Regions from separate parts of the Pseudodesulfovibrio sp. zrk46 genome, predicted to be linked through region 1. Evidence: predicted binding sites of a transcription regulator. Region 1 holds the regulator's gene; each other region holds the start of a gene.

Region 1 (5,522 bases):
ATTTGAAACAATCACAGTTTTGGCGCCTGTGTGCGGAAGCCAAGTTTCTATGATCTGCCCATGAATCAACCTATTGTCGATGCGTACAAGAGTCACGGTAACTCCCTATTTCTTAGCCTTTTTACGCAGCATTGCACCCGCGACCTTTATACCTTGCTGTCCTGCAGATTTAGCTTTATCAGCCAACGCATCAAGATTCATGGAACGATGTTGAAGCGTTGATACCAGCATTGGCAAATTCACACCTGTAATAACTTCTAACTTTTCTGATTTCATAAGAGAAAGGCTCATTGTAGTTGGTGAGCCTCCAAAAAGGTCAGTTAGGGCAACGACGCCCTTTCCACTTTCTACTGATCGAATTGCTTTGCGAATTGCCTCCATAGTCTCATCAACGCCAATATTTACGTCGACTCCTATAGCGATACATTTTTCTTGGGGGCCAAGAACTGTTTCTGCAGCATCCAGTATGGTCTTGGCAAAAGCACCGTGGGTGACAATTACCACCCCGACTTGTTTAGTATTAGTGGTTGGTTTTGCAATCATAATTATCCCAATTCCATGTGTCGGTGTTCAATTGTGACTGCATACCCTTTTTTCTTTAAGGTAGCCAGTACGGACTCAGCCACAGATACAGAACGATGTCGGCCACCAGTACAACCTAACGCTAGTGTTATTCTATAACGCCCTTCATCTGCATAAAGAGGCAACATGTAGCTTATAAAATCCAAAAATTTCGCCTCAAACTCTTCTCCAACATCACTCTTCAAAACATAATTTTGAATAGACTTTTCTAAGCCAGACAATTGACGAAGGTTCTTGTCAAAATAAGGGTTAGGAAGGAATCGAAGGTCAAAGACAAAATCTGCTTCTGTCGGAACACCGTATTTAAACCCAAAAGTAATGATATGCACTCGCATACCACGCCCTAATTCTTCAATCGCTGTCCATTTTGTTTGAATAACTCTTCGCAAGTCATGTACTGAGTAATGTGTAGTATCTAGTACCAACTCGGCATTCTCACGAATTGGCCCGAGCATTTCTCTTTCTTTTGCAAGGGCCTGCTCCAGTCCTAGAGATTGACTTTCAAGAGGATGGAGCCTTCGTGTCGTTGCGTACCGACGAACTAACTCATCCTGCTTTGCCTCCAAAAACAATACCTGTGGCACTATTCCCAGATCAGTAAGGTCTCGTAGAGCATTATGCCAGCCATCCAAAAATTCTAGTTGACGCATATCCATACCCAAAGCCAGGCCACGATATTTAGCATCCTCTTTAAGGATTAACTCAGCGATCTTGGCTGACATTCCCGCAGGAAGTCCATCAATGCAAAAAAAGCCCAGATCCTCAAATACTTTGAGAGCTGTGCTTTTTCCAGAACCGGAAATACCGGTGACTACAACAACGGGAAAGGTATTACTTGGGCTCAAAGAAAGAATCCTTTTGGGCTAAACACCTTGGAGGAGTTTCCAAAGACCTTCAGGACCATCTGCACCGATAAACTCATTACGGAATTCAGAGTCCTTCAATATACGAGAAATTTGCGCTAGAATACGTAGGTGCATTCCAGCAACACTCTCAGGGGCTAGAACAAGGAAAAAAATCGAGCACGGCTTATGATCTAACGCATCGAATTCGACACCAGTCTTGCTTCGCCCCGCGATAACGATAACTTTATCCAAATCCTCTAATTTTCCATGTGGTATTGCGATTCCATCTCCAATACCAGTTGTTCCGAGTTTTTCACGATCAAGAAGGACACGAACCGCTTGGTTCGTGTCCATCTCTGGATATTTTTCACTCAAAGGAGTGATAAGTTCATTTAACACCTCTGCCTTAGTTGCAGAGGTTAATTCGGAAAGGACAAGGTCCTTTTCCAGGTAGTCACCAAGCTTCATAGTCTAGTTTCCGGGGTCGATCAGTCCGAAATCGCCGTTCTTTCGCTTATAGATTACGTTTACACCCTCAGTCTCGGCATTCAAGAAAACGAGGAATTCATTATCAAGCGTATTAAGTTGTTCTGCAGCCTCATCAATAGACATGGGCTTGGCCTCATATGAATCAGTGCCTACAATTGAAGGACCTTCGTCTCCAGTCACATCATCATAAGACAAGAAATTCATTTGAACCTTGCTACCACGGCCTTGACGGCTGCGATTCTTTATCTTCTCACGCATTCTACGAAGCTGAGCCTCGACCTTGTCTAATACCATATCAATGGTCGAGTACATGTCTTCAGAATCTTCATATGCAGATATATGGATGCTGTCCGCGTTAAGGATAACGTCCGCCTTATGACGGAACTTGTCGACCAGCAGGTTCACCTGGAGATCGGCTTCGGTATCGGAAACGAACTTGCCCACCTTTTCAAAACGCTTCTGTGCGTAGTCCTTTAAGTGGTCGGACGGCTCAAAGTTCTTGAAAGTGAAGCTTATGTTCATATGCTACCTCCTGGTTGATTATACGAGAAACTAATTAGAAGTATTGTTTACGCTTTGAAGAAGAGGCGATACCCATGGCGGAACGATACTTGGCGACGGTTCGCCTTGCGATGTTAACATCGAGTTTCTCCTTGAGTATTTCTCCAATTTTTTCATCGCTTAGTGGCTTCTTCGTATCTTCCTCGGCGATCATTTGCTTGATGAGCGCCTTTACGCTTTCCGACCCTACCTGAGAACCGTCATTCAAATCCAGTGCACTATTGAAGAAAAACTTCAATTCATAAATGCCATGCGGCGTTGAAACGTACTTACTGGTAGTAATTCGGCTTACGGTAGACTCATGCATCTCGATGTCCTCAGCTACCTCCTTGAGGATCAAAGGTTTGAGCTTGGTTACACCTTCTTCAAAGAACTCCCGTTGAAAACGGACAATACTCTCAACTACTTTGTACAATGTTCTCTGCCGTTGGTACAGACTTTTCATTAACCATGCGGCAGATCGCATTTTTTCTTGAAAATATTCTTTTTCTTTATCCGCCGCACCCTTCATAGAATCCATGTAGAAGCTGTTCATTTGCAAACGAGGCAAGCCATCTTCATTAAGGATTATGACAAACTCATCTCCGTACTTATAGACAAAAACGTCTGGACTCACATAGTGCGGATCAGTGCTTGAAAAGCTTGTTGCCGGCATAGGATCAAGAGTCTGAAGAAGATCAAGATATTCCTTGAGCTCTTCCATGGAAATCTTAAACTTTCGCGCGAGTGGCTTATAGCGATTCTTTTCCAAGTCTTCGAGATGATCACGAACCAAAGATTCCAAAATTGGATCATCGTATCCAAGCACATCCATCTGAACGAGCAAGCATTCTTGAGGAGTTCGAGCTCCTACGCCAACAGGATCAAGCCGCTGGATACGCTTTACAACATCTTCAATTTCATCTTCGGTAGCCTGAACCATGGACATGATCTCTTCATTGGAAGCCTGAAGATAACCATTATGATCAACGTTTCCGATGACAATTTCACCAATAGCAATGTCACTATCTGTAAAATTCGAAAGCCGCATTTGCCAATTGAGATGCCCTTCCAGTGAAGGCTTTGAGGCAAGCCGTGCTTCAAAGGAAAGTCCTTCTTCTGGAATTTCGGAGTCACGTGCAGAAGCCTGCTTGGAGGTAGACGAAAATTCTCCGAGATAATTTTCCCAATCCGCAGTTCGAACCAATTCCTCTTCTTGTTGGGATTCTGTCAGCTCTTCCTTTTCACGGACTTCAGTCTCAGTTTCAGTTTCGTCTAGAAACGGATTCTCCATGAGCTCTTGCTGAACAGTTTCCAGCAGCTCAAGACGAGATAGCTGCAACAGCTTGATAGCCTGCTGCAACTGAGGCGTCATGACCAGTTGTTGGGAAAGCTTAAGTTGTTGCCTGAGTTCGAGTCCCATATATAAATCCCGGAGGCTGCGAAGGCATCTCTATCGGTTTGAAATCAAATAGTCGGTATTGACGTAACTTTTTTCCACTTCTTAATAATATTATTGCCACAGCAATATGTTAAAATCAAGAACACTCTTGTAACCTGTCGAAACTATTGGGCTAGTTATTATTTCGATGGCACATGAAAAAAGTGTACCAACCTTTAGATGAGGTGTAAATCGAGAAACGCTTATGAGATGTAAAAAAAGGGGTTACAGACTAAAATCTTCGCCCAAATAAATTTGACGGGCACGGCTGTTTTGTACAATCTCCTCTGGATTGCCTTCTAGAATAACTGTTCCTTCATATACAAGGTACGCACGGTCACAGATGTTCAATGTCTCACGCACATTATGGTCTGAAATCAGTATGCCTATGCCCATAGACTTAAGAACTGAAATAATTTCTTGAATGTCAATGACTGCAATTGGGTCAACCCCAGCAAACGGTTCATCAAGCAGAATAAATTGTGGGTCCATAATTAGTGCACGAGCAATCTCCAAACGACGTCGCTCTCCACCTGAGAGAAACATAGCCGCCTGGTCTGCCAACTTCGTAATTCTAAACATTTCCATGAGTTCATTAGCTCGCTCCTTTTGAGCAGCTTTGTTCATGGAAGTCTGTTCAAGTATTATTTCAAGATTTTGGCGAACAGATAGTTTTTTAAAAATGGAGTTTTCCTGTGGCAGGTAACTAACCCCCATTCGTGCTCTTTCATGAAGAGGCTTATCTGTCAGTGGAACTTGATTGAGAACTACTTGACCTGTGTTAGGCTTAACGATGCCTACCAACATGTAAAAGGTAGTAGTTTTACCCGCTCCATTAGGACCGAGTAAGCCCACAACTTCTTGTGGATTAACTTCCAAATTGATGCCGTGTACTACTTCTTTCTGACCATATCTTTTAGAGAGATTGGTGGCTGTAAGTCCTTTAGACATTAAGGCACCTTCACGCCTTCTGGAGTCATGAATACAGCGCGGACACGCTGTCCTTTACCTCCTACAACTTCGCTACGATTTTCGCGAGCGTAGAAATTAATCACCTCACCTGTCAGGCTATTGGGGCCATCTTGAAGCTTGGGATTGTCTTCCATTTTGAGCATCTGGCTTGCCACAAAGTAGGTCAGCTTACCACAAGTCCCCTCAGACTTGCCCTTCTTGGCGCGCACATTGCCCGATGCCACGATTCTCTCAATAGAATCAGCGGAAAATTGCTTTCCTGACTTGGAACCAAGGTAAGCTGAAAGTTTATTAGCCCAAAGCGTCAAGCCACCATGCTCTGCAACAACATTGCCAACAAATGAGACGACTCTTCCGCTTTCGTTGTAAACCATTCTGTCTGAGGAAATTTGAACAGGAGTCCTTGTTGGATCAACTCCCAAACTGCCAGTGTCGGAAGGCGGTGTTGCCGCTACTCCTGCTTTAACTTCCCCTTCCCCATTCGCTTGCTTGGATTCGACTGCTGTGGTTTCGTCCGCAGTTTTTTTAGATGGTTGCTGAGCGACCTTTGCTAAAAACTTAGAGTTGGCATAACCAATAGCGCGTTTTTCATCTCGACTTGCTTCATTTAGATTAAAAACTGCAAACCAACCATTTCTCAAGAAATCAACTTT
Region 2 (5,522 bases), 1.4 Mb from region 1:
GCCACGGCGCGGCAACGGCAACCGGCGAAGACGGCACTCGAGAGCTCACAGAAGGCTCTCCTCTCTATGAAAATGACGCCATTCTGACCGCCAAGGGCGGCTCCGTTGAAATCAAATTCATCGACAACGCCCTCCTGGCCCTCGGCGAGGAAAGCGAAGTGGTGCTCGACAAGTACGTCTACTCCGACGATATGGGCGATGCGGTCATCAAGATGGTGGAAGGCACCTTCCGCACCACCACCGGCGCGCTGGTGGATGTGAATCCCGAAGGTTTCCTGCTCGAAACTCCGCTGTCCACCGTGGGTATTCGCGGCACTGACATCGGGGTCAACGTCCCCGGCGGAGGAGAGCCGGATCAGGTCTTCCTGCTGGAATTCGACGGCAAACCCGTAGTGGTTGGCTCTACCATTCCTGGAAGGGCTCCGGTCATCCTGACCACATCTGGCAGCCTGACTACAATCACGCCATCCGGTCCCGGCCCGATAGAACCGATGACGCCGCAACAGTTCCAGTTCTTCGATCAGTTCACACCCGACAGTTTGCGCCAAAGCCCACCGGCCCAGCAGGAGTTATCCGAAGACGACACGGGTGACGATGGCGGAGTCGATGGAGACGAAGCAGGAAGCGAGATGCCCGGCGAGCTGGCTGACGCAGGAGAACAAGGCGGCTCCGGCGAAGGCGGCGAGCAGTTGACGCTGTTCGGCGCGGATGGAGGGGACGAACCGCATGCCGACGGTCCGCACCAATTATTCCATGCGCAATTCGGGTTGATGCCCAACGGCGGATTACTCCCCGCTACGCCCGGCAACTTTGCACTCCCCCAACCAATTCAACCCATTGAAGAAACCCAGTACGACGATGCAGGTACAGGGAGCGATAGCGACACCACGCTCATCAGCATTCAGGACATGCCTTCCTTTGGCAGGGACTCCGACGGCACAGACGTGGATCAGACAGGCTTCACCGTGGATGAAAAGACCGACGGGGCCGACACCTTTGATGGCAGCCTTGCCGACAGCACCATGGTCATTGCCCATGACGGCGACGACGACATTTCTGGAACAATAGGCGATGACTGCATGCTCTTCGGCGGCGGAGGCGATGACGAGCTCTCCTGCTACGGCGACACATGCGTCCTGTCTGGCGGCACAGGCAACGACACGCTGATCGGCACCAATGGGGACTCTCTCGTGGGCGGCTCCGGCAGCGATCTATTTGGCGTGGGCGGCGCTTCTGCCGGCACCTTCAATTTCACCGTACTCGATTTCAGCAGCGCCGAGGGCGACAAGATCGGTTTCACCAACGTGGTCACTGAATTCGTACATGACGACAACAGCGACGGGGTCCTGGACTCAAATTACTTCGCCAGCTTCGAGAACTACGGCGACTATGACCCCAGCTACGGCGCATTATCAGGCGGCAATTCGGACCACAAGTTCGTCTACGCCCCCATCGATGCAGGCGAAACCCAATGGGGACTCTACTACTGCAGTGACGGCACCGGAGCCGGAACTAACGGCGAACTCTTTGTCACTTTTGACAGCGATGTGGACCTGACAGCAGACGACATCACCTTTCCGACCATCACATAGTTTTTTCACCGCGCACCAACAAAAAAAGGCCGGGCATAACGCCCGGCCTTTTTTATTTCAGTAACTATCCGCCCTACGCCATTTTGATCGGGTCGGGGAGGTCCAGCATGGGAGCGATGATCTCCTTCATGGCCTGACCAGTGGCGGTATCTTCCTTCACCTTCATGAAGGGGAAACCTTCGTCGCCGGAATGGGCGACAGCCGGGTCCATGGGGATGCGACCGAGGAAACGGACGCCAGCTTCTTTGGCGAGGTCTTCGCCGCCGCCGGAATTGAAGATGTTGTGCACCTTGCCACAGTCGGGGCAGGCAAATCCGGACATATTCTCGACAAGGCCGAAGACGCGGTTGCCCACATCACCCACGAAGGAAAGGGAGCGGCGAACGTCATCGATGGCCACGCCCTGCGGGGTGGTCACGACCACGGCCATTGCGGTGGGTCCGAGGGTCTGCAGGGTGGACAGGGGCTCGTCGCCGGTGCCCGGAGGGCAGTCAACAATGAGGTAGTCCAGATCGCCCCACATGACGTCTTCCACGAACTGCTTGATCAGGCCCACTTTCACGGGACCACGCCAGATGACGGCCTGACGCTCGTCTTCCAGCAGAAAACCGAGGGACATGACGGAGAGGTTCTTGCTCCAGGGGACCGGCTCCATGCAATCCACGCCCATGTGCGGCTTCTCACCCTTGAGGGAGAGGAGGCGCGGCACGCTGGGACCGTGAACGTCTACATCGAGGAGGCCGACCTTCTTGCCTGCCAGAGACAGGGCCACGGCGATGTTGGTGGCCACGGTGGATTTACCCACGCCGCCCTTACCGGACATGACCACGATCTTGTGCTTGATCCGGCCGAGGGTCTTCTGAAGCTTGTCATCCACCGGCTGATCGCAACCAGTGGAGCTGGCACAAGTGCCATCGGAATTTGCCGAGGAGCAACCGCTGCATCCGCTCATATCTTTTCTCCTAAAAAATGACGGTCAAACGGCCGCCGTTGGGTATCAAAATTCACCGCCCATGCCGGGCGGTCAGCAACAAATAATCACCGTTGTGGGAAAGTCAAATACCAGAGTTGTGAAGTCTGCTATTCCGGCTCACTGATCAAACGCCGCCCGGCAGCCGGGCATGGCGAGTGAGACGAGATTGTCTGCCTTGAAAGCATCCAGCACGCACTCCACATCGCCGCTGAGCCAGGGGAATACGGTCACGCCGTTCAGCTCCAGCCTTGCCCGGGCCTGTGTACTGAGCGCGCCGCACAGCAAAAGGGATACCCCGCAGGCCAATATGGCGGATGTCCTGTCCATAGGGTCCTTTGAGGGAAGGGATAGGAGGCCTGCGGGGTAAATATTGTCATCTTGTATTTCAAACAGCCTTAGCTCGTCTGCAGTATCACAGACAGAAGCCAGCCGATCTCTATAGCACGCCAGACAAAGCAGCGTTCTGTTGCTTGCACACATAATCGCTCCGTCCGGCGAACCCAAACCGGCCGGATTGATCGAGCATGGAACGTGCCAAAAAACAACCACTGTCAATTCAATGCGTTACTGAAAAGCAGCACACAAAAACGGGCGCACAGTTCGCCCTGCGACTACTTTCAAGACGAATTATTAGCCCTCGTCATCCTTTGCGAGCATTCGTCGCAACGTGTCCTTGGAGATTCCCAGTTCACGGCAAGTTGCCATGCGCTTGCCCTTATTACGGGCCAAAGCCACCCGTGCGGCCCTGCGCTTGATCTCGTCCATGGTGCCATAGAGGCCGCTGGTTCCTTCGCCTCCGGCGGCATCGGGCTGGAGATGGTCAGGCAAGTGTTCCATCTGGATGAAGCCCGACGAACAGAGAATAAAGGCGTACTCGAGAATATTCTCCAGCTCGCGCACATTGCCGGGAAAGTCGTGCCGCATCAGCACATGCAGGACGTCCTCACTGATGCCCTCGATCTCCTTACCTTGCACCGTATTGAACTCGCCGACAAAGTGCTCGACCAGCAGCGGGATATCCTCACGTCGCTCGGTCAAAGGCGGCAGGTCCATAGTCACGACGTTGAGGCGATAGTACAGGTCCTGCCGAAACCGGCCGTCCGCCACCCGTTTTTTCAGGTTACGGTTGGTGGCAGCCACGATGCGCACATCCGCCCGAACCTCGCCAAGCCCGCCCAGGGGCTCGAAGGTGCGTTCCTGCAGGAAGCGCAACAGTTTCACCTGCAATGCGCCGGGCAGGTCGCCGATCTCATCAAGAAACACAGTGCCACCCTCGGCCATCTCCAACCGCCCCGGCTTGTCCGTACGGGCGTCGGTGAATGCCCCGGCCTTGTAGCCGAACAGCTCCGACTCCAGCAGGGTGTCCGGCAGCGCGCCACAGTTCACGGCCACGAACGGCTTGTCCTTGCGCGGACTCAAGTTATGGATGGCGCGGGCGAACAATTCCTTGCCTGTTCCCGACTCGCCGAGCAGCAGGACGGTGGCCGAACTCTGGCTCACCTGCGGCATGATGCGAAATATTTTTTCCAGCGCCGTGCTGCGCCCGATGATGTCCTCGAACCGATAGAGGTCCTTGACCTTGCGCCGCATGACATGGATCTCGGACAGATCGCGGAAGATCTCCACGCCGCCCACCACTTCGCCCTGTGCATTGGTCAGGGGCGAGGCCGAGATGGACACCGGGACCTTGGTGCCGTCGCTGCGAATGATAAAGATGGATTTGTTGATGATCCGCTTGCCCGCGTGGATGCACTCACCAATGGCACACTGCCCGTCGCACACGCTGGACCGGAACACGTCACGGCACTGGCTGCCCACGGCCTCACTGGCCGGGATGCCGGTGATACGCTCGGCAGACTCGTTGAAATAGGTGATGTTCCAGTCCGCATCCACGGTAAACAAACCGTCGGCAATGGAGGCGAAGACATCCTTCAATGGTAGATTCTCGGGGAAAGACATGGCGAAACACTACGCACCCGAATGGAACTTGCCAATGGGAAAACGCCTTTTCCGGGCGGCATTTTCTCCCGATGGACGAAAAAAGCGCCCACTCGCATGTGCGGGTGGGCGCTCTGAATGTCGATAGAGGGCTGGCTTACAGCTTTTCAGCGCGCTTTTCACGCAGCCACTTGTACCACTCTTCCATGTTCTCACCGCTGCGGGCGGAGATGGGCATGACCTCGATGTCCTTGTTCAGCTTGGTGGCGTGGCCCTTGGCCTTGTCGAGGTCGAAGTCGACGTAGGGGAGCAGGTCCACCTTGTTGAGCAGCATGACAGCGGAGATGTGGAACATGAGGGGGTATTTTTCCGGCTTGTCGTCACCTTCGGCAACGGACAGCAGGGTGACCTTGTAATCTTCGCCCACTTCAAATTCTGCGGGGCAGACCAGGTTGCCCACGTTTTCCACGAACAGGATGTCCAGACCTTCGAGGTCGAGTGCCTTGAGGGAATCCAGCACCATGCCGGAATCGAGGTGGCAGCCGCCTTCGGTGTTGACCTGCACGGCCTGGGCGCCGGTGGCGGCCACGCGCTGTGCGTCATTATCGGTCTGGAGGTCGCCTTCGATGACCGCCATCTTGAACTCTTCCTTGAGGTCGGTCAGGGTGCGTTCCAGCAAGGTGGTCTTGCCTGCGCCCGGAGAGCTCATGAGGTTGAGGCAGAGAATCTTCTTCTCTTTAAATTTAGCTTTAAGTTCCTCGGCAAGCCGATCGTTGGCCTCGAGGACATTGCGTACGATGGTGACTTCCTGTGCCATGAATAACTCCTCAATATGTTACTACTCGTCGTCGATTTCAATCGAATCGATGAGCATTTCCTTCCCTTGCAAAACCTTATGTCCAAGTAACTGATCGCACTTCGGACACGGCATGCACCGCGAATGCTCAGGGACAAATTCCTCGCCGCAATCACCGCACGCCACTCTGATGGGGATTTCAACAATCTCCAGCTCGGCTCCG
Region 3 (5,522 bases), 1.1 Mb from region 1:
GCGGCGATAACGCCAGCGATCAGGGCGGCGAGCAGGCCGTATTCGAGTGCAGTTGCGCCTTCTTCGTTACGGATAAGGTTCATGATAGTCATAGTTTTTCTCCTCATTAGTTTGCTCCGTTTGGAGCTATTTGGGTTTAGAAATTTGTTTCGCGTTCTGTTGCACCAGCCACGCTTCCCATAAAGCAACCCGTGTGCCAGCGAAAAAATAGGCGCGTTGTTTTATTTGTAAATACTTGTTAAAATTGGTGAAAAAAAATAATAGGCAGTGGTGCGAATTTGTTACGCCTGTTTGAAATTACGATAAATCTATTATTTGTAGAGTTTGTTTGAGTGGTGTCCTGTTTGGCGATGTCGATAAATTGTTTAAAAACAGTACCTTAAAAGACTCTATAAATAATGGATTTCGTGTTGGTGGTCTGTGGTGGCTGAAGTTTAGCGTTGAAAAGAAGAAGGCCTGCAACCTCAGAAAAGGGTGCAGGCCTTAGTAAAATAGATCAAATAATCAGCTTGTTATCAGCTCGTCGCCGCATTCATGGCAGTGGAAAGCGTATTGAATAGATCTCTGATGCTGGTGCCGATGGCGCCTACGGCTGTGGCGATAACGGCGGCAATCAGGGTGGCGAGCAGGCCGTATTCAAGCGCGGTGGCGCCATCCTGGTCGCGTATCAGGCGGTGAATCGGGTGTTTCATGGTCCATCTCCTTTAATATGCAAGCACGGTGTCACTGTCTTGCACATTACAGGCAACACTCGTGCCAGTAGCTTTGTAAAGGCGATGGAAGGATATTTTGTCTAATAAAAAAGGTCTATTGTGTGAAATATGACGATTGTGCAATCCACACAATATCAAGGTGAAGTCTATAATTAGTGGAGAAATGGATCAGAGTTTGAACTGGGCAGGCTCTATCTCATGCTTTTGGAGCTTGTTCCACAGATTCTTGGCCGAAATTCCGAGGGATTCGGCTGCGGACGTCTGGCGTCCCTTGGCTCTGCGCAGGGCGTTCTCAATGAGATATCGCTCATATTGGATCAAGGCCTGCTTGAGTGGGAGGTCTGATTCCGGCAGGGCTGTCGCGGTCTGCTCGGCCTCTGGCTGCTTGTTGGAGAATGCCTGATCCACTTCCGCAGGAGTGATGACCGAGGAGGTGCAGAAGATGGCCGCGCGTTCCACGGCATTGGCGAACTGGCGCACATTGCCCGGCCAGTCGTAGTTGAAGAATATCTCCATGGCCTCGGTGGAAATGGCCGAAATATCGGTGCCGAGCCGTCTGTTGGCGCGATCAAGGAAGAACTCCGACAGCTCGGGCAGGTCGGACTTGCGGTCGCGCAGGGGCGGCAGGATCAGGGTCGCCACATTAAGTCTATAGTATAGATCGCTGCGGAACTTGCCGTCCTGCACGCGCTCTTCAAGGTCGCGGTTGGTGGCGGCGATGATGCGCACATCGTACTTGATGGGCTTGGTGCCGCCCAGACGTTCTGCCTGCTTCTGCTCGACTGCGCGTAGCAGCTTGGGCTGCAGGTGAATGGGCATCTCACCCAATTCATCAAGTAATATAGTGCCGCCCTTGGCCAGTTCGAACTTACCCTGCTTGGCTGCATTGGCGCCAGTGAATGCGCCCTTTTCATGACCAAAGAGTTCACTTTCGATGAGGTTTTCCGGGATGGCGGCGCAGTTGAGCTTGATGAAGGGCCCCTTGGCGCGAGGGCTCAACGCGTGAATGGTGTCGGAGACCAGCTCCTTACCAGTACCGGTTTCACCCATGATCAGGACATCGGCATTGAGCTCGGCCACGCGGGCAATGCGTTCCTTGACCGCCAGCATGGGGGCGGACTGGCCGATGATGTCGTTGAGCGGACTTCCGCCGCCGCGCTTCTTGAGCTCGGCCAGCTCGGTCTGCATCTGTCGCTTTTCCAAGGCACGGCGGACAACGACTTCCATCTCACTCAGGGAAAACGGCTTGGTAAAGTAGTCATAGGCGCCGCGTTGCATGGCGACAACGCCGGAATCCTTGGAGGCGTACCCGGTCATGACGATGACATCCACGCCGGGCGCGGCCTCTGCCAGATGGGGCAGGGCGTCCAGGCCGGACATGCCGGGCAGTTTGATGTCGTGCAGAATCAGGTCGAAGCTCTTGGCTCCGGCCTTTTTGATGCCGTCCTCGGCAGTGGATGCAGTGTCGACTTCATAGCCCTTGTCTGTCAGGGCTTCGACCAGCATGCCTTGAAAGGCGCGATCGTCGTCGACTATCAGGATTCGTTCTGCCACGTCATTCCTCACCATTGTTCATTTGTTCTTACTATACACTCATAGCTTCAGAAAATCTACAAAAAATAGATAACTATGCTCTCACTCAACTTATACGTTCGAAAGAATGTTTTGGTCACAAAAAAAATTATGATTCAAAATCAAGGTATTAGTGATCATTTTGTGTAGTCGGTGAGTTTCTCTGGCACATCTGTTGCTGTTATAAATTGCAAATCAAACATGTGTTCAGCAGCAAGTGCGAGAGGTGTGCAATGAGAAAGAGAGAGACATCACGGAGAGGGATAGCGGCAGTCGAATTTGCCATCATGCTTCCGGCCATGGTGATGATTCTGCTTCTGCTTGTGGAAGGGGGTAATGCCATGCATGCCTATTCCAGTCTGACGGAAGCGAGCCGTGAAGGCGCGCGTCTGGCCCTGATGGATGGCGGTTCTTCCGACATTCAGGCCCTGGTGGAATCCGTGGTGTCCGAGCTGGATACCAATTTCCTGACCACGTCCGTGACCACGGACGCCGGCACCAATACTGTGACTGTCGAGGTTTCCTATGCTTACGTACCGTTCGGCGAAGACGCCTTTGAATTGCTTACTGGCGACAAGTCCTTCCCAATGGTGGCGCAGACTGTCATGCCGCTCCCGTAGCAGCATTTCTCGCAGGGGAACTGCCAGCGCCTTTGTTGCCATGTTAATTCCGGTCATGCTGGGCGTGGCTGGTCTCGCACTTGATATGGGTAATATGTATATGGCCCACACCCGCCTTCAGGCCGCCGTGGACGCTGGTGCGCTCGCGGGCAGCCTTCAACTTCCTTATGATCCTGACATCGACAAAGGGATTGTCGCCGCCGCCGTCAACGATATGGTGGAGCGCAACCTGAGCGGTGCCGAAGTCGAATCCGTGACTCCGGGAACCGAGGTGCGCAGTGTGGTGGTCAAAGCCAAGTACAGAGTCGAGTTGTTGCTCATGCAGATTTTCGATTTGATGGACCCTTGGGTGTATGCCCACGCAGCAGCAGGTTTCAATAAGCTCGAAGTGGTGTTCGTTGTGGACAACTCTGGTTCCATGAAGGGGACACCCATCAATATGGTCAAGGAGGCCTCGGTTGAATTGACGGAACTGCTCATGCCTGATGGTGCTGATCCTGATACCAAAGTCGGGGTAGTGCCTTTCCGCGGCAAGGTCCGCGTAGGCGATGGTGTGGACGGTTTGCCCGGCGGTTGCCGCAATGCGGACGGCTCCCTCAACGAGACCGGCCTGCATGAAGATTTCATGGATGAGTATTACGCACTTCCTTATGACTATCGCAGGCGCATAGCCATGGACACTTGTTCCAATATCCCCGAGATCATGCCTTTGTCCAAGGACAAGGATGCGGTTATCGATGCCATTAACGAACAGACTGCCACCGGTAACTCTTCCGGCACGGTGATCCCCGAGGGCATCAAGTGGGGGCGTCATGTCCTGACGCAGGACGCACCTTACACCGAGGGCGGTGACAAGGATGACTACCGCAAGATTATGATCGTGTTGACCGACGGTGACACCGAAGACGGAGAATGCGGTGGTTCCTACCGTGCATACTATCGTCCCAACAACTACTGGACCAACGCCTACTTCCGTATGGGCGACGACACCTCCCACTGTGAAAACGGCGGCGTGCTCAATACGGAGATGCTCGAAGAGGCTCAACTGGCCAAGGATGCCGGCGTTGAGATCTTCGCCATCCGCTTCGGCTCCTCGGACAGTACGGATATCAATTTGATGAAGCAGATCGCTTCCAGCAAGGAAGGCACTGACGATCATTACTTCAATGCCCCCTCAGTCTACGATATCCCCGAAGTATTCAAGGAAATTGGCAAGCAGCTCGGCTGGCGCCTGCTGAACTAGGAGGACACCATGAAGAATCAGAAGCAGCGCATAGCCCGGCAGGGCATCACCTCCATGGAATTTGCCATGGTCCTGCCGTTCGTCGTGACACTGGTCTTCGGCCTGGTGGAGTTCGGTAACATGTTCTATTCCTGGCTCGCCGTGCAGAAGGCCGCTCAGGTGGCAACCCGATTTGCTGCCACCGGCGTAGGCGAAGAAGAGGGCACACGCATCTCTCAGATAAATCAGATCGCTGCGGACTGGTTGGCTGATCTGGACAACGGTTCCAAGGAGATCGTCATCTCCTCATGGCCGACTCCTGCGGCTAGCGGCGCAGGTGCAGTCGGCAGCGCTGGCGATCCCTGTGGGTTGGTTCAGGTTGCCGTGGTCTACAATTATGAGCCGTTTACCCCGATCGTCAGTTCCATTCTGCCCACGACTGTTTCGTTGCATGGGCAGGACAGAAAGCTAAACGAGCCATGGAAGCCCTGCGATAATTAAGATTTTTCCGCTAGGCCTAGCGGTTGTTCGCCCCTTATCTTCCTACCCCAATGAAAGCCCCGTCAGGGGTTTTTATTGTTTTACGGAAGGATATGTATGACTTGATAAGAATTATTGATTTTACAACATCTGTGCGATATAAAAAAAGCTGCGCCGTACGCCTGTGTAGAGATGGCTAACGGCTCGAAATAAAAAAGCATCGGAGCTCTGTTTTGAGTAAATATCCACAGATATTAGGCGTATATTCGCTATTTATAGAATCGGAAATTGGTGCTGGAACGACATCGGGGACACACGCAAACGTCACGTACTGGTATGCCCGTCAGTTATCCACTGATGACTTTGAAGTTCAGCCTCTCAATGCTCATCATGTCCCATCCGGAGTTCGCACCGTTTTGAATCAGATGGATTTTCTCAAACAGTACACGCCCGAGCCAAGTTACTATCGGGTGCATACTGTGCCTGCGCTGGAGACCCTTGCCCGCAAGATAGACGAAGGCGAAAAAGCCTTTGAGCAAGGAAAGATGGAAGAGGCGGAGAGTCAGTTCATCAAGGCCTTGATGATCGATGAAAAGAACATCGACGCCAACTACGGTCTGGGCGAGGTCTATTCCGAGACCAAGGAATTCAACAAGCTCAAAAAGGTGCTGAATACCTTGTTGGGATTGTCTGAGGCATTTACTTACGAATACCGCCAGAAGTTTAACTCATTCGGTATTAGCCTGCGCAAGAACGGCCATTACGACGAGTCTATTCGCTACTATGAGAAGTCGTTGGAAATCGTCCGTGACGACGAGAACGTCTACTTCAATATGGCCCGTGTCTACTTCGAGAAGGGGCTGAACAAGGAATGTATCGAGAGCCTGCAGGAAGCTCTGAATATCAATCCTGAGT
Region 4 (5,522 bases), 1.4 Mb from region 1:
ATGCCGTCCATACCCGGCATCTTCATGTCGACCATGGCGACATCGGGGAAGGTGTCGGATTCGGCCTCCTCTGCCAGCACCGTCAAAGCGCGCTCACCTGAGTCGGCCTCAAGGACCTGCCAGCCGTCGTCTTCCAACACGGCACGAACCATCATCCGGTGACCCGGCTCATCATCAACTATCAGTACAATTCTATCATCCATAAGATGCCTCCGTTCCCATCCCCCTTTTACCAAACTATTTGGCAGCGCCTTCACGCGGTCGGGGAATAAGGGAGTCCGCTCTGCTTATCGTTACGGCTTACGAAATGGGTAAGCCGATTGAATACTTTATCTGCAAAGAGCAATGTGCCGGTTGTCACCGACGGTTTATTCGAACTCTCCCTCCGCAGGGGTTTCACCATTCGGGAAGAAGAGCTTCACGCGCATGCCTTCGCCGGGCTGGGAGTCCACAACGACCTGTCCCTTGTGGGCACGCATGATATTCTGGACAATGGCAAGACCAAGTCCGGTACCGGTCTTCTTGCCGGTAACAAAGGGCTTGAAAATATCCTCATCCATCTCCGGGTCAAGGCCGGGACCATCATCTTCCACGATGACCCACACGCCGTTTTCATCTCGCTCGGAGAAGAGGCGTACGTGGCCGGGCTTGTCGCACTTGTCGCAAGCCACAATGGCGTCGAGGCTGTTGGAGATCAGATTGAGCAGCACCTGCCGGAGCGCATCCGGGTCGGCAAAGGCCGTCTCCGCGCCGAAGTCGAACAAAGGTTCGGCCTGCTTGGTCTCGAAATCAAAACGCATGAGCTGCTTGATGGAATCGCCCAGTTCAGCCAGATCAAGAGACATGGGATCAAGACGACGCGGGCGAGCCAGATACAGCAGGTCCGTGACTACGCGGTTGAGGCGGTCCGCCTCCTGCACCATGGTGGTGGCGTACTGATCGAGGGGCGCCTGTCCCTTGAGCTTGTTGGCGAAGAGTTGGGCAAACCCGCGCAGGGAGCTTAAGGGGTTGCGCACCTCATGGGCCACGCCTGCAGCCAGGGAGCCGATGGCGGCCAGTCGCTTGGCCTCGTTCAAATCTTCCTCAAGGGAGCGCAACTCGGTACGGTCACGGATGAGCACCAGCTTCTGGCCCAAATCAGAGGCATCGTCCTCGCCCTGCTCCTGGAAGGGCAGCGAGAGGATTTCCAACTGACGGCCCTGATAGTCGAACTGCTGCCACTGGTAATCGGCGGACTCCGGAGACTCTCCGGTCTCACGACCAAAGGGAAGAGCCTGCCAGTTCGCGCCGAGGATTTCCGGCACACCGTCCTCGTCCTTTGGCGAAAGAAGACGCTTGGCCGAATGGTTGGCGGCCATGATCTCCCCTGTCTCGGACAGGGTGACGATGCCGTCGGGCATGTTGTCGAGCAGCTTGTTCTGGAAGCGTTCCATCCGGATCAGCCTGCGTCCCTCGCCACGACGACGAAGATAGGCGAAGGCCAGAGACCAGAGCACTACGGCTGCGAGAAAAACGTAACCGGTCTGATAGGTGGCGGCGCGACGGTACTGGCGAAACTGGGCCAGATGCTTTTCCGCGTTGAACCCCACTACGAGGTAGACGTGGTCGTCCGTAAAGCCGTTCTCTTCCCGGCCTTTACCCTGCCCTTTGCCGTGACGCATGCCCATCCCCATGCCGCGCGGAACTTCACCCGCGAGGAGGGAGGAAATGCCGGGCTGCACCTTGAGGCCGGAGATCAATACATCATGCTTGTCGTATTCGGCCATGACGTGCCAGGCGCGGCCCGCTTCCACATTCTGGGTCACGTTCTCAGGCAGATTGATGGAGGGCTTGGTCTTGTCGCTTTCAGAAGTAACGATGGGACGGCCTTCATCACCGTACAGGGTGATGAACATGATATCTTCCGAGGAGGCGAGTTCTGTGAAAAGCTCCTCGGCCATGGCCGGAAACAGGGGAACGGCCTGCGGATTCATGCGCAAAGAACGCATGATGCGGCTCAGATTGTTGTCCACTCCACGCAGGATGGACGAGCCTGTCATGATCATGTGGTCCTCGACGATTTCGCGCTGGTGCGCGATGGACCGCCACGTCAGATACAGACTGCCGATACCCAGCACGATGAGTGCCAGAACAAGGGCCACCAGAGGCCCTTTTTCCTTGCCGATGGAGTGGACTTCCATAAACTTCCGTTCCGTTATGCCCTGCTACTTGGCGCGTAGGGCGTTGTATACTTCCTTGGGGCTGATGCCGTTCTTGTTGCCGATTTCCTTCATTGTCATGTCTCCATCAGCCTGAATGGAAAGGGATGCCAGCTTGCTCAGCGCATCGTCCAAAGGCAGGCCAAAAGAGGTACAGAGATCGGCGAACCGGAGCTTGCCCGTACCTTCCGGCGGCATGGCCGGCAGTCCGGCGAAGGGATCTCCACCCAGTGCGCCGCGAATCGTATTGAGCACCTGTTGCGGGCTCACGCCCTTGGAGGCGGCGATATCCACAATCCTTGATTCAAGGGTCACCCCTTCATAGCCAGCCTGTTGCAAGGCAGCCAGAGCTTCCTTGGCATCAAAACCGAGGAAACCGCAAAATTTCTTGAGAGGGCTGAGCTCTGCATGACCATAGGGAGGATTGCCATAGGTCTCTGCGGCGGCATCCTTGATGGAGGCCCCCAGATCCAGCAGCTGCTGCATGGGGGGAAGATGGAAGAGCGTGCCCACGGCAACAAAAAGAGTGAGGAGCACGCTGATAATCATGGGCGCAGTCATGACCACCATCTCGCGGGATTTGTTTTTCATGTAGGACATGATGGGCTTCCAGTTCAGCCAAAGGTGGATGAACAACATCACGAGGAACAGAGTTCCCACGGTGATATGGATGTCACCCCACTGTTCCTTGGAAAGGCCCATAAGATGCCAATCGGCCCAGTAGGCGACACGGCCTTGGGGCACGACATAGAGCACCACGCTGGTGATGAGCGTGACGATGAAGGAAATGAAGCTGGTCAGAGATGTGATTTTTCGAAGCATTACGGTCTCCGGGTTATGGGGTTTCCCGTCTCCCTCACGACGGGCACTGTCAGTATTGCTGTTTCGTCACAACCTTGCGGTCCATTATTTTCACATCACAACGGGGCGGCCTTTCCCCGTGAAAAGCCGCCCCGCCTTATCCTGTTTTCCGGGGTTATCGGAAAAGTTTTTTAGTACATGCCTTGTCCCTGGCCCATACCGCGACCCTGACCGGAGCCATAACCTGGGCAGGATTCCTGACCGTATCGGGGGCAGGAGCCGAAGCCGTTACCAACCACGACACCGGTTTCCTTTTCCAGTTCGGCAGCCATGTTCTGGCGGGTATCGACCATCTTGTCGCGCAGCTTGGAAATATCAGCAGTCAGCTTGCCAATCGCCTTCTCATCAGCGTTTCCGCCGTTGATCATGGCCTGCAGAGTGGAGTGCTTGGTCCACATCTCAGTGCGAAGCTCCTGGAACTGGCCGAAGTACTTTTCATAAATCTTGTCCACGGCAGCCTGCTTCTCAGGGGTCAGCTGGCTGTAAAGAGAGTTGCCATAGCCGTTGCCTCCGCAACCGCGTCCATAGCCCTTGCCATAGCCGGGTCCGGCGAAAGAAAAAGCAGCCATAGCCATAACGAGGACGGCAGCCAATGCTGTGATGGTGATGTTCTTTTTAGTCATTGGTAATCTCCTATATACGTAAAAGGTTTCTTGCAGAAGGAAGAAGAAGGAGTGTGTTTTCGCTTCTTTCACCAATCAACAAGCACACCCTGTGCCAAACAGGTAACCAACTGATATTTAAGAATCAACATCACTTTTCAAAGAACAAAAGCACTTTTTTTGTGCAACACCATGCACAGACTTTTGCACATTTTGTGTAACGAGTGCAAGCCTGTTTCCTTGACAATGTGCAAAGAAGTCGCATTTGGTGTGCATCAGCCACATCAATAGCAAGGGAGGAATACCTGTATGCCCATCTATGAATACAAATGCGAAGAGTGCGGCCACGAGTTCGAGGAACTGGTCTCCAGCCAGGAAGCCGTGCCTCCGTGTCCCAAATGTAAATCCGAGAAGGTCGCCAAGCTCATGAGTGCCTGCGCCGTGCAGACCGAAGGCTCTGGCGGCGGCATGCCGGACCTCGGCGCCATGCCCCCCATGGGCGGTGGCTGCGGCGGTGGCGGCTGAGGCATTTAACACGCTGTCCCGGTCCGGGACGCATCATTTTTCAGGGATTGTCCGTGAGGACAATCCCTTTTCTTTTGTATAGGCGACAAGCAATATAATAGCCCATGATATCCGCTGGAGATAACAATTCTACAGTGATGCGAATGCGTCAGTAAGCCCTTGAGGAATGGATGGGGGAACGCGCTCGGCCTCACAAACACAGCCTTAAATAAAACCAGTAACTATTGCGACATAGTCGCTTTATGGGATAGAAGTGGAACCATGTCCTTCATTGTCAGATTAGCAATACTCGTATTCGCAATTATTCTTCCCCTTGGTGCTCAGGCCGGGGAGTTCAAAGTGTGGACCAACAACCTCCCGCCGGTGAAGGACGTCAAGGACGGCCTGCCATCCGGTATCATCGGCGACGTACTGATTGAGATCATGGCTGACAACGGCATCCACTTCGAGACTGGCGACGCACAGCTCTTCCCGCTTAAGGATGCAATCCTCCTTGCCACCGAAACTCCAGGCGGTATCATTTTGGGCACCATGCGTACGACAGAACGCGACAGCATGTTCAAGTGGATCGGCCCCATTTATACCTCTACCATGGGTTTCCTTGCCGCCAAGAGCAGCAATATTGAGCTGAACTCCGTAAGCGATGCCAATCAATACCGCGTCGGCACCATTGTGAATAGCGGATCAGAAAAGGTCGCACACATGCAGAAACTCGACCTTGAGAAGGCCTTCCGGCTCACGGACAACATCAATGCCATAGACCTGCTCGTTGGCGGCGAGATCGACTTGCTGGTCTTTCCCAAGTCCTCCGCCTTCTACCTCATGCTTGAAGAGAACGTGAACCCCAATGACTTTGAGATGGTCCTTTAATTGAGGTCGGTGGAGTTGTCCATCGGTTTCAACGTGGAGACAGACGACTCTTTGATCGAAAGCCTCAGGCAGTCATTCAAGAAGATTCAAAAGCCGGATGCCACCGGCATGTCACGATACCAGCAGATCGTATCCAAGTATTTCCGCCCAACACTCTAACTTTTCGGCCATTTCCTGGCCGTTTCCTTTCGCGGCAAGAAGTGGTAGGTCTTTTCCTCATCGAATCACCAATGTGTATTGAAGGAATAACCATGCACGAAAGATTACCCTGGCCCGACTATTTCATGCGCATCGCCCACCTTGTGGCGCAACGCTCCACCTGCACCCGCCGCGCCGTAGGCGCCATTGCCGTCAAGGACAAACGCGTCCTGGCCACCGGCTACAACGGTGTGCCCACCAATATCGCCCACTGTGAAGACGTGGGCTGCATTCGTGACAAGATGGGTATCCCATCCGGCGAGCGCCA

Evidence for each region. Region 1 encodes sigma-54, which starts transcription at its own class of promoters, with help from an activator protein. Its sites were predicted from a motif close to CTGGCACGGNNNNTGCTT; they were not measured.
Region 2: the regulator sigma-54 is predicted to act here: its motif matches at 3,086-3,103, upstream of HFN16_RS18870 (NifB/NifX family molybdenum-iron cluster-binding protein).
Region 3: the regulator sigma-54 is predicted to act here: its motif matches at 2,449-2,466, upstream of HFN16_RS01910 (TadE/TadG family type IV pilus assembly protein).
Region 4: the regulator sigma-54 is predicted to act here: its motif matches at 3,763-3,780, upstream of HFN16_RS03020 (Spy/CpxP family protein refolding chaperone).

The regions. Positions count from the first base shown of each region.
Region 1 is NZ_CP051216.1:3,353,163-3,358,684, reverse strand. Features, by position in the region: gene HFN16_RS15155 (PTS sugar transporter subunit IIB) at 1-96, opposite strand, end outside; gene HFN16_RS15150 (PTS sugar transporter subunit IIA) at 106-543, opposite strand; gene rapZ (RNase adapter RapZ) at 546-1,427, opposite strand; gene HFN16_RS15140 (PTS sugar transporter subunit IIA) at 1,446-1,895, opposite strand; gene raiA (ribosome-associated translation inhibitor RaiA) at 1,899-2,438, opposite strand; gene rpoN (RNA polymerase factor sigma-54) at 2,473-3,879, opposite strand; gene lptB (LPS export ABC transporter ATP-binding protein) at 4,123-4,848, opposite strand; gene HFN16_RS15120 (LptA/OstA family protein) at 4,848-5,522, opposite strand, start outside.
Region 2 is NZ_CP051216.1:718,068-723,589, forward strand. Features, by position in the region: gene HFN16_RS18960 (FecR domain-containing protein) at 1-1,592, shown strand, start outside; gene HFN16_RS03370 (Mrp/NBP35 family ATP-binding protein) at 1,666-2,544, opposite strand; gene HFN16_RS18870 (NifB/NifX family molybdenum-iron cluster-binding protein) at 2,683-2,892, opposite strand; gene HFN16_RS03380 (sigma 54-interacting transcriptional regulator) at 3,196-4,524, opposite strand; gene hypB (hydrogenase nickel incorporation protein HypB) at 4,661-5,320, opposite strand; gene HFN16_RS03390 (hydrogenase maturation nickel metallochaperone HypA) at 5,342-5,522, opposite strand, start outside.
Region 3 is NZ_CP051216.1:412,500-418,021, reverse strand. Features, by position in the region: gene HFN16_RS01925 (Flp family type IVb pilin) at 1-92, opposite strand, end outside; gene HFN16_RS01920 (Flp family type IVb pilin) at 516-692, opposite strand; gene HFN16_RS01915 (sigma-54 dependent transcriptional regulator) at 882-2,267, opposite strand; gene HFN16_RS01910 (TadE/TadG family type IV pilus assembly protein) at 2,519-2,905, shown strand; gene HFN16_RS01905 (pilus assembly protein TadG-related protein) at 2,946-4,148, shown strand; gene HFN16_RS01900 (TadE/TadG family type IV pilus assembly protein) at 4,158-4,628, shown strand; gene HFN16_RS01895 (tetratricopeptide repeat protein) at 5,033-5,522, shown strand, end outside.
Region 4 is NZ_CP051216.1:649,219-654,740, forward strand. Features, by position in the region: gene HFN16_RS03005 (sigma-54 dependent transcriptional regulator) at 1-203, opposite strand, end outside; gene HFN16_RS03010 (ATP-binding protein) at 369-2,180, opposite strand; gene HFN16_RS03015 (DUF4405 domain-containing protein) at 2,205-3,020, opposite strand; gene HFN16_RS03020 (Spy/CpxP family protein refolding chaperone) at 3,191-3,682, opposite strand; gene HFN16_RS03025 (zinc ribbon domain-containing protein) at 3,971-4,186, shown strand; gene HFN16_RS03030 (ABC transporter substrate-binding protein) at 4,448-5,056, shown strand; gene HFN16_RS03035 (hypothetical protein) at 5,066-5,215, shown strand; gene HFN16_RS03040 (cytidine/deoxycytidylate deaminase family protein) at 5,308-5,522, shown strand, end outside.